3 regions of the Nonomuraea helvata genome follow, and region 2 is predicted to be linked to each of the others. Evidence: riboswitches for the same ligand, from Rfam matches in the RefSeq annotation. Region 2 holds a riboswitch; each other region holds the start of a gene.
The links. Region 2 has a riboswitch for S-adenosylmethionine ahead of ABD830_RS00820 (GNAT family N-acetyltransferase). Riboswitches for the same ligand answer to the same signal wherever they lie in the genome.

Region 1 (3,267 bases), on a different contig from region 2:
ACGGTGGCCTCGTGGCCGGCGTTGAGCAGCAGCACGCACGTGCCGACCAGCTCGTCGTCGGTCAGCTCCGGGATCCCCGCCAGCGCGCTGATCAGGTCGTCGCCGGGGGTCCGCCGCCGCTCCGTGGCCAGCGTCTTGAGGTAGCCGGCGAACTCCGACGCCGCGCGTACCGCCGTGTGCTGGGCCTCGGGAGTCGGGTTGAGCTCGTACATGCCGCAGATCTCCGACGACCAGGGGCGCAGCAGGTGGCGGTCCTGGTCGGGGATGCCGAGCATCTCCGCGATCACCGTCACCGGGAGCGGCTCGGCCACCTCGGCGATCAGGTCGCCGCCGCCCTTCTCCACGAACGCGTCCACCAGGCCCGCGGCGATGGCGCGCACCCGGGGGCGCAGGGACTCGACCATGCGGGGTGTGAACGCCTTGGAGACCAGCCGGCGCAGCCTGGTGTGCACCGGCGGCTCCACGTCGAGCATGCCGGCCCTGATCACGCGCCAGAACGGCTCCTGGAACCCGGGCTCCGGCGGCCTGCCGAACTCCTCGTGCGTGGCCACGTGCAGGTAGGACCTGCCCAGGCGGCGGTCCCTGAGCAGGGCGTTCACGTCGGCGTGGCGCGAGATCAGCCACTGGTCGGTCGGCTCGAAGTAGCTGACGGGCGACTCGCGCCTCAGCTCGTCGTACACGCGGTACGGGTGGGCCACGAAATTCGGATCCCAAGGGTCAAAGCGCACTATTTCATCTTAGAAGCGGAATCCTGCTGCTCCGGGTGGGCGCGCTTACTGCGCACCCGGATGTTCAGCAGCTCGACGACGAGCGAGAACGCCATCGCGAAGTAGATGTAGCCCTTGGGGATGTGCTGGCCGAAGCCCTCGGCGATGAGCACCACGCCGATGAGCACCAGGAACGCCAGCGCCAGCATCTTGATGCTCGGGTGCCGGTCCACGAACCTGCTGATCGGCCCGGAGGCGAACAGCATCACCACCACCGCCACCACGACCGCCGCGATCATCACGCCGAGCTGGTCCACCATGCCGACGGCGGTGATGACGGAGTCGAGCGAGAACACGATGTCCAGCACCATGATCTGCAGGATCACCGAGGCGAAGGAGGCGGCAGCGGCCTTCTTGCCGTCCTTCTCCGCGGGCGCGTCCATGCTGTGGCCGATCTCGGTGACGCTCTTGCCCAGCAGGAACAGGCCACCGAGCAGCAGGATCAGGTCGCGTCCCGATATCTCGTGGCCGAGGACGGCGAACAGCGGCTCGGTGAGCTGCACCACCCACGACAGGCCGAGCAGCAGGAGCAGGCGGGTGATCAGGGCGGCGCCCAGACCCATCACGCGGGCCCTGTCGCGCTGTTCAGGGGGCAGTTTCCCGGCCAGGATGGAGATGAAGATGATGTTGTCGATGCCCAGCACGATCTCCAGGGCGACCAGGGTGAAGAAGCCGATCCAGATCTGTGGGTCCGTCACCCAGTCCAACATCTGCCTACCTCCATGACTACGTGGGCGGGGTTTCCGGTAGCAACGAGTGACGGCGCGCAGAAGTTCGCGACTTGCGATTGAAGGTGGGGTTTCGGTTATAGTGCGGGTCGTAGGTCATGAGTGCCAGCGACAAGCCCCGGCTAGCTGGCCGGCAACCCTCGCGTCCGCGGCGGGGTGCCCCGGGTGAAGACCTGGTCCGTCACGAGGTGTGGCGGGCAAGCGCGGGCTCCGTGGCTGCTTCCAGGGGTCCCGACGACCCTGAGGGAGATGTGCAGTGTCCACCTTGACGATCTTCAGCCCCGCCCCCGCCCAGCACGCCGAGGCGGCTCCCGCCGTCACGAGCAGGCCGATCCCCACCGTGCTCGGAGCCGATCTCGAGGTGCCGGTCAAGGGCGGAAGGCTCGTCGGCTACGCCAACCTCGACTACGCCGCCAGCGCGCCCTGTCTCGAGCCGGTCAGCGCCGCCGTCACCGCCGCGCTCCCGGCCTACTCCAGCGTCCACCGTGGCGCGGGCTACGCCTCCCAGCTCACCACCGCCCGTTACGAGCAGGCCCGCCACACGGTCAGGGCGTTCGTCGGCGCCCGCCCGGACGACGCCGTGATCTTCACCCGCAACACCACCGACGCCACGAACCTCCTGGCCGGCTGCCTGCCCGCCGGCACGACCACGGTGGTCTTCGACACCGAGCACCACGCCTCGCTCCTGCCCTGGAAGAACTCCGTACGGCTGGCGCCGCCCGCCTTCCCCGGCGAGGCCGTCCGCGCCGCCGACGAGGCGCTGGCCGGGATCGACGGCCCGAAGCTGCTCGTGGTCACCGCCGCCTCCAACGTCACCGGCGAGCTCTGGCCCATCGCCGCCCTGGCCCACATCGCCCACCGGCACGGGGCCCGCATCCTGGTGGACGCCGCCCAGCTCGTACCGCACCGCCCGCTCAACCTGACCGCGCTCGACCTGGACTACGTGGCCTTCTCCGGGCACAAGCTGTACGCGCCGTTCGGCGCCGGGGTGCTGATCGGGCGGCGGGACTGGCTCGCGGAAAGTGAGCCGTACCTCAAGGGCGGAGGCGCGGTGCGCTCCGTGGGGGACGACACCGAGTGGCACGACGACCCCGAGCCGCGGCACGAGGCGGGCACCCCGAACGTGCTGGGCGCCATCGCGCTGGCCGCGGCCTGCGACGCGCTCACGGCCACCGGCTGGACCGCGCTGGTGCGGGAGGAGGAGCGGCTGATCGCCCGGCTGCGGGCCGGGCTGCCCTCGATCGAGGGCGTACGCGAGCTGTCGCTGTGGGGGGACGATCACCCGCGCGTGGGCATCGTGTCGTTCACCGTGGACGGCTACTCGGCCCGTGAGGTCGCCGAGGTGCTCTCCGGCGAGTACGGCATCGGGGTGCGCGACGGGAAGTTCTGCGCGCACCCGTTCGTCCGGCACCTGCTGGGCACCTCCGATGGAGGCTGCGAGGACGGCACCGCCTCCGCGGTGCGGGCCTCGATCGGCATCGGCACCACGGAGGAGCACGTGGACCGGCTCGTCGAGGCCCTGCGGGAGCTCGTCGCCCGCTGACCCTCAGCCCCTGTTCGGGGGCTTGTGCGGCGGCGGCGGCTCGTCGGAGACGAGGGCGTCGATGTCCCTCATGTCATCGTCGTCGATCATGCCTGCCCGGCGCTCGCCGGACTGCCTGGGCACCCGTGGCTCCTGGGACGGGTAGGGCCTCGTGGGCTCGCCGCTCACCGGTGTGACGTTCGAGGGCTCCGGAGCGGGCGCGTACCTGGCGAGCTCCTCCTCGGCGGCC
Region 2 (3,267 bases):
CGGCTGGGCTCCCGCCGTGGATCCCGGGGCGAGTCGCGGCGTGGGACTCACCGTCGGTGCCGCCGCGAGTCCCGCTGTGAGTCTCGCCGTGGATGCCGTCGCCGGACTCGTCGTGGATGTCGCGGAGGAGGAGCACGTGCACGTCGACGATGGCCCGGAAGCGCTCTCGCGGTGCTGCGCGGTCAGGGTCGCTCTCCGCTGAGGGTGGCCGGCGGTCGAGGGCCTGGGTCCATTTGACCGCGACGGCGGCCACCTGGATCAGCTCGGCTCGCAACCGTTCGGGGTCCGTCTCCGCGAACGCCTCCATCACCTCCTCCGTCAGGATGTGTCTCCACGTGAGCACCCCGCCCGCGGCCGCGGCCTCCGTCTCGCGCCTGGCCTGGTCGGACTCGGCCACCGTCCCCTCGTCTCCGGTCCCGTCCGGCAGGATCTGCATGCCCCACCTCGCGTCCTGAGCCGCCCGCTCGGCCGTCACGTCCGCGAGCACCCTCGCCAACGACCCCGGCACCCCCGCGTCGCCATCATGTGTCATGGTCACCAGTTTGGCCCGTCCGGGGCCGATGAAGGGGAGCTCGCGGCGGTGATGCGGGCTTGCAGTACCGGTTCGACGGCAGGCCATTCGGTGGCGACCACGGCGAACATGGCCGAGTCACGGACCTTGCCCTCCTCGCCGCGCGCCCACGACATGGACCAGGCGCGCAGCACACCCTCGAAGGGGATGCCGAGTCGCTCCAAGGCCCGGCGGCAGCGGTGGTTGCGGGCGTCGGTCTTCAGGTCGACGCGGGCGACGCCGAGCACGTCGAACGCGTACGACAGCAGCAACAGCTTCGCCTCGGCATTGATGCCGGTGCCCTGCGCCGAGGCGGCCAGCCAGGTGAAGCCGATCTCGATCGCCCGCAGCTCCGGCCGGTCCGGCCACCTGCGTGGATCCCACAGCCCGGTGCATCCCACCGCCTTGCCGTCGGTGAGCCGGACCTGCGCGAACGGGGTCAGCCCGTCGCGGGCGAGTTGGGCCGCCAGGTAGTCCGGTATCTCGTGAGCGCGCGGCACCAGCGTGAACTCGTAGGACGACCGATCCTCCTCGACCGCCTCCGCGAGATCTGGCGCGTGCCGCATCGCCAGCGGCTCCAGCCGCACCAGATCACCGGCAAGGACAGGAACATCAAGGCGTACGCTCATCAGCTCTCCCTCATCGTTCCTGGCATTGGCACCTTTCCTGCGGAGCTCCGCCGGGGAGGTTGCCGGACCGTCACAGGGCCAGGTCCCTCAGATCCTCTGGATGATCAACGAGTCAGGATCCTGCCTGAAACAGGCGGACACCGTCAATCCGCCGGGAGGTCACGCGGGGCGGAAGCCGGGGCCGAGGTCGGTGGTTCCCGCGCGTGCGTGATCCCTGAAGGCTCGCACGGCCGGCGTCAGCCGCGCCTCCTTCGACCAGCTCACCCCGATCGTCCTGAACACCGGCGGGGACAGCGGTATCTCCACCACGCCCGAGGCGGACTCCGAGCGGGGCAGGATCGCCACGCCGAGCCCCGCCGCCACGAGCCCCCGTACGGTCTCCGACTCCTGCCCCTCGAACGCGATTTTCGGCTCGAACCCCGCCGCCGCGCACAAGTCGTCGGTGATCTGGCGCAGCCCGTACCCGTGCTCCAACGTCACCAGCTCCTCCCCCACCAGCTCGGCCGCCCGTACCCGCGCCCGGCGGGCGAAGCGGTGGGACGGCGGCACGGACAGCACCAGCTCCTGGTCGGCGAGCGGGGTGCTGCCCAGCCCGGGGTCGTCCAGGGGCATGGGGGCGGCGAACACCAGGTCGATCGCGCCCTCGCGGAGCGCGTCGAGCATGTCCTGGCGCGAGCCCTGGACCAGGCTGAAGCGGACGCCCGGGTGGCACTCGCGGAAGCCGCGGATGAGGGACGGCACGAGCGCGCGGCCCAGGAGGTGCAGGAAGCCCAGGACGACACGGCCGGTGGCCGGGTCGATCTCCTCACGGACCTCACGGGCGGCGGCGGCCATCGTGATCAGCGCGCGGGTGGAGGCGGCGGCCAGGGTGCGGCCCGCCCTGGTGAGGCGGATGCCGCGGCCCGAGGGGACCACGAGCGGGGCGCCGATCAGGTCCGCCAGGGCGGCGAGGCGGCGGCTCGCCGTGGGCTGGGGGATGCCGAGGAGTTCGGCGGCGCGCGTCACGTGTCCCGTCTCACCCACGGCGGCCAGGATGGCCAGGGCCGGCGCCAGGCGAGCGGCCAGCTTCTCATCCGATTCATCCGTCACAGTATGAATTATCGCCTATATACGCATTAGACGTATTTATTAGCCTGGCTTAGCGTGGCGAACGTGGTGGTCATCGACGCTCCTCCGGTTCCCGACACGCGGCGGGTCAGTGCCGCTGTGGCTGCGGCCGGCGTGTCGTCCTTCGCGCTCCTGTACGCGCCGCAGCCCGTGCTCCCGCAGCTCGCCGTGGCGTTCCGGCTGGATCCGGGCAGCGCTTCGCTGGCCATCGGAGTGGCGACGGGGTCGCTGGCCGTGGCGGTCCTCCCCCTGGCCTGGCTGGCCGGACTGGTGGGGCGGCGGCGGATGATCCTCTGGTCCGTGCTGCTCTCCGCGGCGATCGGGCTGCTGCTGCCGCTGGCGCCGTCCTTCCCGGTGCTGCTGGTGATGCGGGCGGTTCAGGGGGTGGCGATCGCGGGCTTCGCCGGGGTCGCGGCGGCGTACCTGGCCGACGTGGTGGGGACGGTGCGGCTCGCCGGCGCGGTGGGAGCGATGATCGCGGGCAACTCGGTCGGCGGGATGCTGGGGCGGCTCGGCGCCGGATTCACCGCCGGGCCGATGGGGTGGCACGGCGCGTTGCTGACGGTGGCGGCAGCGTCCGGGTTGTGCGCCCTGTACGCGGCACGGGCTCTCTCTCAGCCCACCGACTCCATGGCTGAGCGCACTGCTGAAGGGGTGACCGGCCAGAAGGACGGCGCCGGGATGCGGCTGGGGGCCGGGCTGGTCGCGCCTTTCGCCGTGGGGGCGCTGGCCATGGGGGCGTTCGTCGCGCTCTACAACGCCGCCGGGTTCCGCCTGACTTCCCCTCCCCTCTCCCTCACCCCCGCCGCCGCCTCCCTCGTCTTCCTCTCCTACGCCATGGGCACCGCCTCCTCGGCCGCCGCCGGACGCGTGGCGGGCCGTCTCGGTCGTTCCAAGGGGCTGGTCGCGGCGCTGCTCGTGACGGCGGCGGGCTCCGTGCTCACCCTCTCCACGTCGCTCCCCCTCGTGGCGGCCGGCTTC
Region 3 (3,267 bases), on a different contig from region 2:
GAATCGGACGTCCTCTTCCCCAACGTAAACGTTGACGAAACGACGAATCTTGCCCGATTCATCCAAAATTCTCGCGCCGATCCCCGGGTAGTCGGAGTCGAGCTTGATGAGGACGTCACGAAGAGTCGCGCCCTCGCCACTGACTTCCGCGTTACCCCCGGTGTACGTGCGCAGAATGGTGGGAATCCGCACAGTAACGCTCATGGTTAAACTCGCCTTTCCTGGTTGTCAGACAGCCGCGCGGAACGCGTCGAGGGAGGGCCGGATCACGGCCGTGGGCTTGGCGTCGTCGCTGATCGCGTCGAGCGTCTTGAGTCCGTCGCCGGTGTTGAGGACCACGGTCTCGGCCTCGGGATCGAGCCGCCCGCTCTCGGCGAGCTTCTTCAGCACGCCCACGGTCACCCCGCCCGCCGTCTCGGCGAACACGCCCTCGGTCGAGGCCAGCAGCTTGATCGCGGCCACGATCTCGGGGTCGGTGACGTCCTCGACGGCCCCGCCGGTGCGCCGGGCGATGTCCAGGACGTAGGGCCCGTCGGCCGGGTTGCCGATGGCCAGGGACTTGGCGATGGTGTCGGGCTTGACCGGCTGTACGACGTCGTGCCCCGCCTTGTACGCGGTGGAGACCGGCGAGCACCCGGCCGCCTGCGCCCCGAAGATCTTGTACGGCGTGTCCTCGACCAGGCCCAGCTGCACCAGCTCACGGAAACCCTTGTCGATCTTGGTGAGCTGCGAGCCCGAGGCGATCGGGATGACGATCTGCTCGGGCAGCCGCCATCCGAGCTGCTCCGCGATCTCGTAGGCCAGCGTCTTCGAGCCCTCGGCGTAGTACGGCCGCAGGTTGACGTTGACGAACCCCCACTTGTCGCCCAGCGGGTCGCCGATCAGCTCGGAGCAGAACCTGTTGACCTCGTCGTACGTGCCGTCGATGCCGATCAGCTTGCCGCCGAACACCCGGGCCATGGCGATCTTGGCCGCTTCGAGGTTGGCCGGGATGAACACGCACGCCTCGAGCCCGGCCCGCGCCGCCGCGGCGGTGACCGCGCCCGCGAGATTGCCGGTGGAGGAGCAGGAAAGCGTGTGGAAGCCGAAGTTACGCGCCGCCTCGACGGCGATGGCGACCACGCGGTCCTTGAATGAATGGGTGGGGTTGCCCGAGTCGTCCTTGACGTACAGGGACTTCAGACCGAGCGCGCGCCCAAGGTTTCCGGCCTTGACCAGTTTGGTCCATCCGGGGTTCATGTTGGGCTTACTGGCGACATCGACAGGAACGGGGAGCAACGACCGGTAACGCCAGATGTTGGATGGACCCGACTCGATGTCCGCGCGGGTCACGGTGCCGAAGGAATAGGCCGCTTCGAGCGGCCCGAAACACTCCAGACACGCGAAGCTGGGACCGAGGGGGTAACGCGTACCGCATTCGCGGCAGGACAGACCGACAGCAGGACCAAAGTCGAGCGACATGAAGCGAGGCCTTCCCTCATCTTCGCCCGCGGCCACCTTGACCGCAGACCGGAATTGGCACCTTGTCCCGGTCGGCCTCGCCAGGTCGCGAGCCTCAAGCCGGGAGGGTTGCCGGGGCTTCGTAGGGCCGGTCCCTCCACCCCTCTGGATGAGCAATATTCAGTTGTTGAAATGGACTCTACCTGCCCAGGGGGCCTAAATGGCCACTTGTCTCAGCAGGTGAGATGCGATGTCTCAACGATAGTCATCACCCAGCACGCCCTGCACGTATTTCCGCGCCTGGTGAATGCGCGACTTGGCGGTGCCGAGCGGGATGCCGAGCTGCTCGGCCACCTCGTTGTAGTCGAGCTGGACGATGTCGCGCAGCACCAGCGCCTGCGCCAGGTCCGGCTTGTCGGCCTCCAGCGCCTCCATGGCGTCCAGCAGGTCGAGCCGTGATCCGGCGATCACGCTCACCCGCCGCACGTCGGGCTTCTGCATGGGCAGCTCGTCGGAGCTCTGCTCGGCCGCCCTCCGCTTCAGCGACCTGTACGTGGTGCGCGCGCAGTTGGCCGTCACGATGTGGAGCCAGGTGCTGAACCTGGCCCTGCCCTCGAACCGCCCGATGTTGCGCGCCACGGCCAGCAACGTGTCCTGCGAGGCCTCCTCGGCGTCCTGGTGGTAGGGCAAGATCCGGGCGCAGTGACGCATCACATCGGGCTCGATCCGAGCCAGAAGTTCGCCAAGTGCGCGATGATCTCCGGCTGCGGCGGAACGTGCGAGTTCCTCGGTTAGCTCATCAAGCGCCATAGCTGGGATCCTATGGGCGAAGGGAGCCTAGATGAACAGCGTTCTGGTGGCCTCCAACAGAGGACCCGTCTCGTTCACCGTCTCCGACGACGGCGAGCTGACCATGAAACGCGGTGGCGGCGGCCTGGTGTCCGGGCTGTCCGGGGTGGTCAGGAAGGACGGCGTGCTGTGGGTCTGCGCGGCGCTGTCCGACGGCGACCGCAGCGCCGTCCGCCTGGCGCCCGGCGGCAGGATCGATCAGGCCGGCTACGACACGGGCCCGCTGCGCATGCTCGACATCCCGCCCGCCACCTTTCACCGGGCCTACAACTCCGTCGCCAACTCGACCCTGTGGTTCGTCAACCACCTGCTCTACGACATCCCCAACTCGCCCAACTTCGGCACGAGGTTCGAGCGCGAGTGGGAGTCGTACCGCGACTACAACGGCGCGTTCGCGCTGGCGCTGGCCGAGGAGGCCGGCCACGGCGCCCGCGTGATGGTGCAGGACTACCACCTGACGCTGACCCCGGCGATGCTCCGCGCCGAGCGGCCGGACCTGCGCATCGCCCACTTCAGCCACACCCCTTGGGCGCCGCCGGAATACTTCTCCCTGCTGCCCGACGAAGTGGCCGGAGAGGTCCTGGAGGGCATCCTGGGCGCCGATCATGCCGGGTTCCTCACCGACAGGTGGGCGCAGGCGTTCATGGACTGCTGTGAGGCGCTCCTGGGCGCGGAGGCCGACCGCGCCGGCCGCAGCGTCACCTACGAGGGCAGGACCACCCGCATCGGCGTGCACAGCCTGGGCGTGGACGGCGAGGCGCTGTGGGAGCGGGCCTGCGAGCCCGACGTCGAGTCGCACATGGCCGCGCTCAGGGAGCAGGTGGGCGACCGGCGGCTGATCGTCCGCATCGACCGCACCGAGCTGTCGAAGAACATCGTGCGCGGCCTGATCTCCTACCGCGAGTTCCTCGACGCGCACCCCGAGTGGCACGGGAAGGTGGTGCATCTGGCGTTCGCGTACCCGAGCCGGCACGACCT

Region 1: another riboswitch for S-adenosylmethionine. It lies ahead of ABD830_RS43695 (aminotransferase class V-fold PLP-dependent enzyme); the one in region 2 lies ahead of ABD830_RS00820 (GNAT family N-acetyltransferase).
Region 3: another riboswitch for S-adenosylmethionine. It lies ahead of thrC (threonine synthase); the one in region 2 lies ahead of ABD830_RS00820 (GNAT family N-acetyltransferase).

The regions. Positions count from the first base shown of each region.
Region 1 is NZ_BAAAXV010000009.1:2,212,667-2,215,933, reverse strand. It holds gene ABD830_RS43705 (cytochrome P450) at 1-728, opposite strand, end outside; gene ABD830_RS43700 (TerC family protein) at 728-1,477, opposite strand; SAM riboswitch class IV at 1,590-1,705, shown strand; gene ABD830_RS43695 (aminotransferase class V-fold PLP-dependent enzyme) at 1,752-3,038, shown strand; gene ABD830_RS43690 (DoxX family protein) at 3,042-3,267, opposite strand, start outside.
Region 2 is NZ_BAAAXV010000001.1:190,548-193,814, forward strand. It holds gene ABD830_RS00815 (NUDIX hydrolase) at 1-532, opposite strand, end outside; gene ABD830_RS00820 (GNAT family N-acetyltransferase) at 535-1,179, opposite strand; SAM riboswitch class I at 1,187-1,286, opposite strand; gene ABD830_RS00825 (LysR family transcriptional regulator) at 1,339-2,268, opposite strand; gene ABD830_RS00830 (MFS transporter) at 2,323-3,267, shown strand, end outside.
Region 3 is NZ_BAAAXV010000009.1:2,660,286-2,663,552, reverse strand. It holds gene ABD830_RS45760 (MoaD/ThiS family protein) at 1-204, opposite strand, end outside; gene thrC (threonine synthase) at 229-1,461, opposite strand; SAM riboswitch class I at 1,475-1,616, opposite strand; gene ABD830_RS45750 (RNA polymerase sigma factor) at 1,696-2,250, opposite strand; gene ABD830_RS45745 (alpha,alpha-trehalose-phosphate synthase (UDP-forming)) at 2,282-3,267, shown strand, end outside.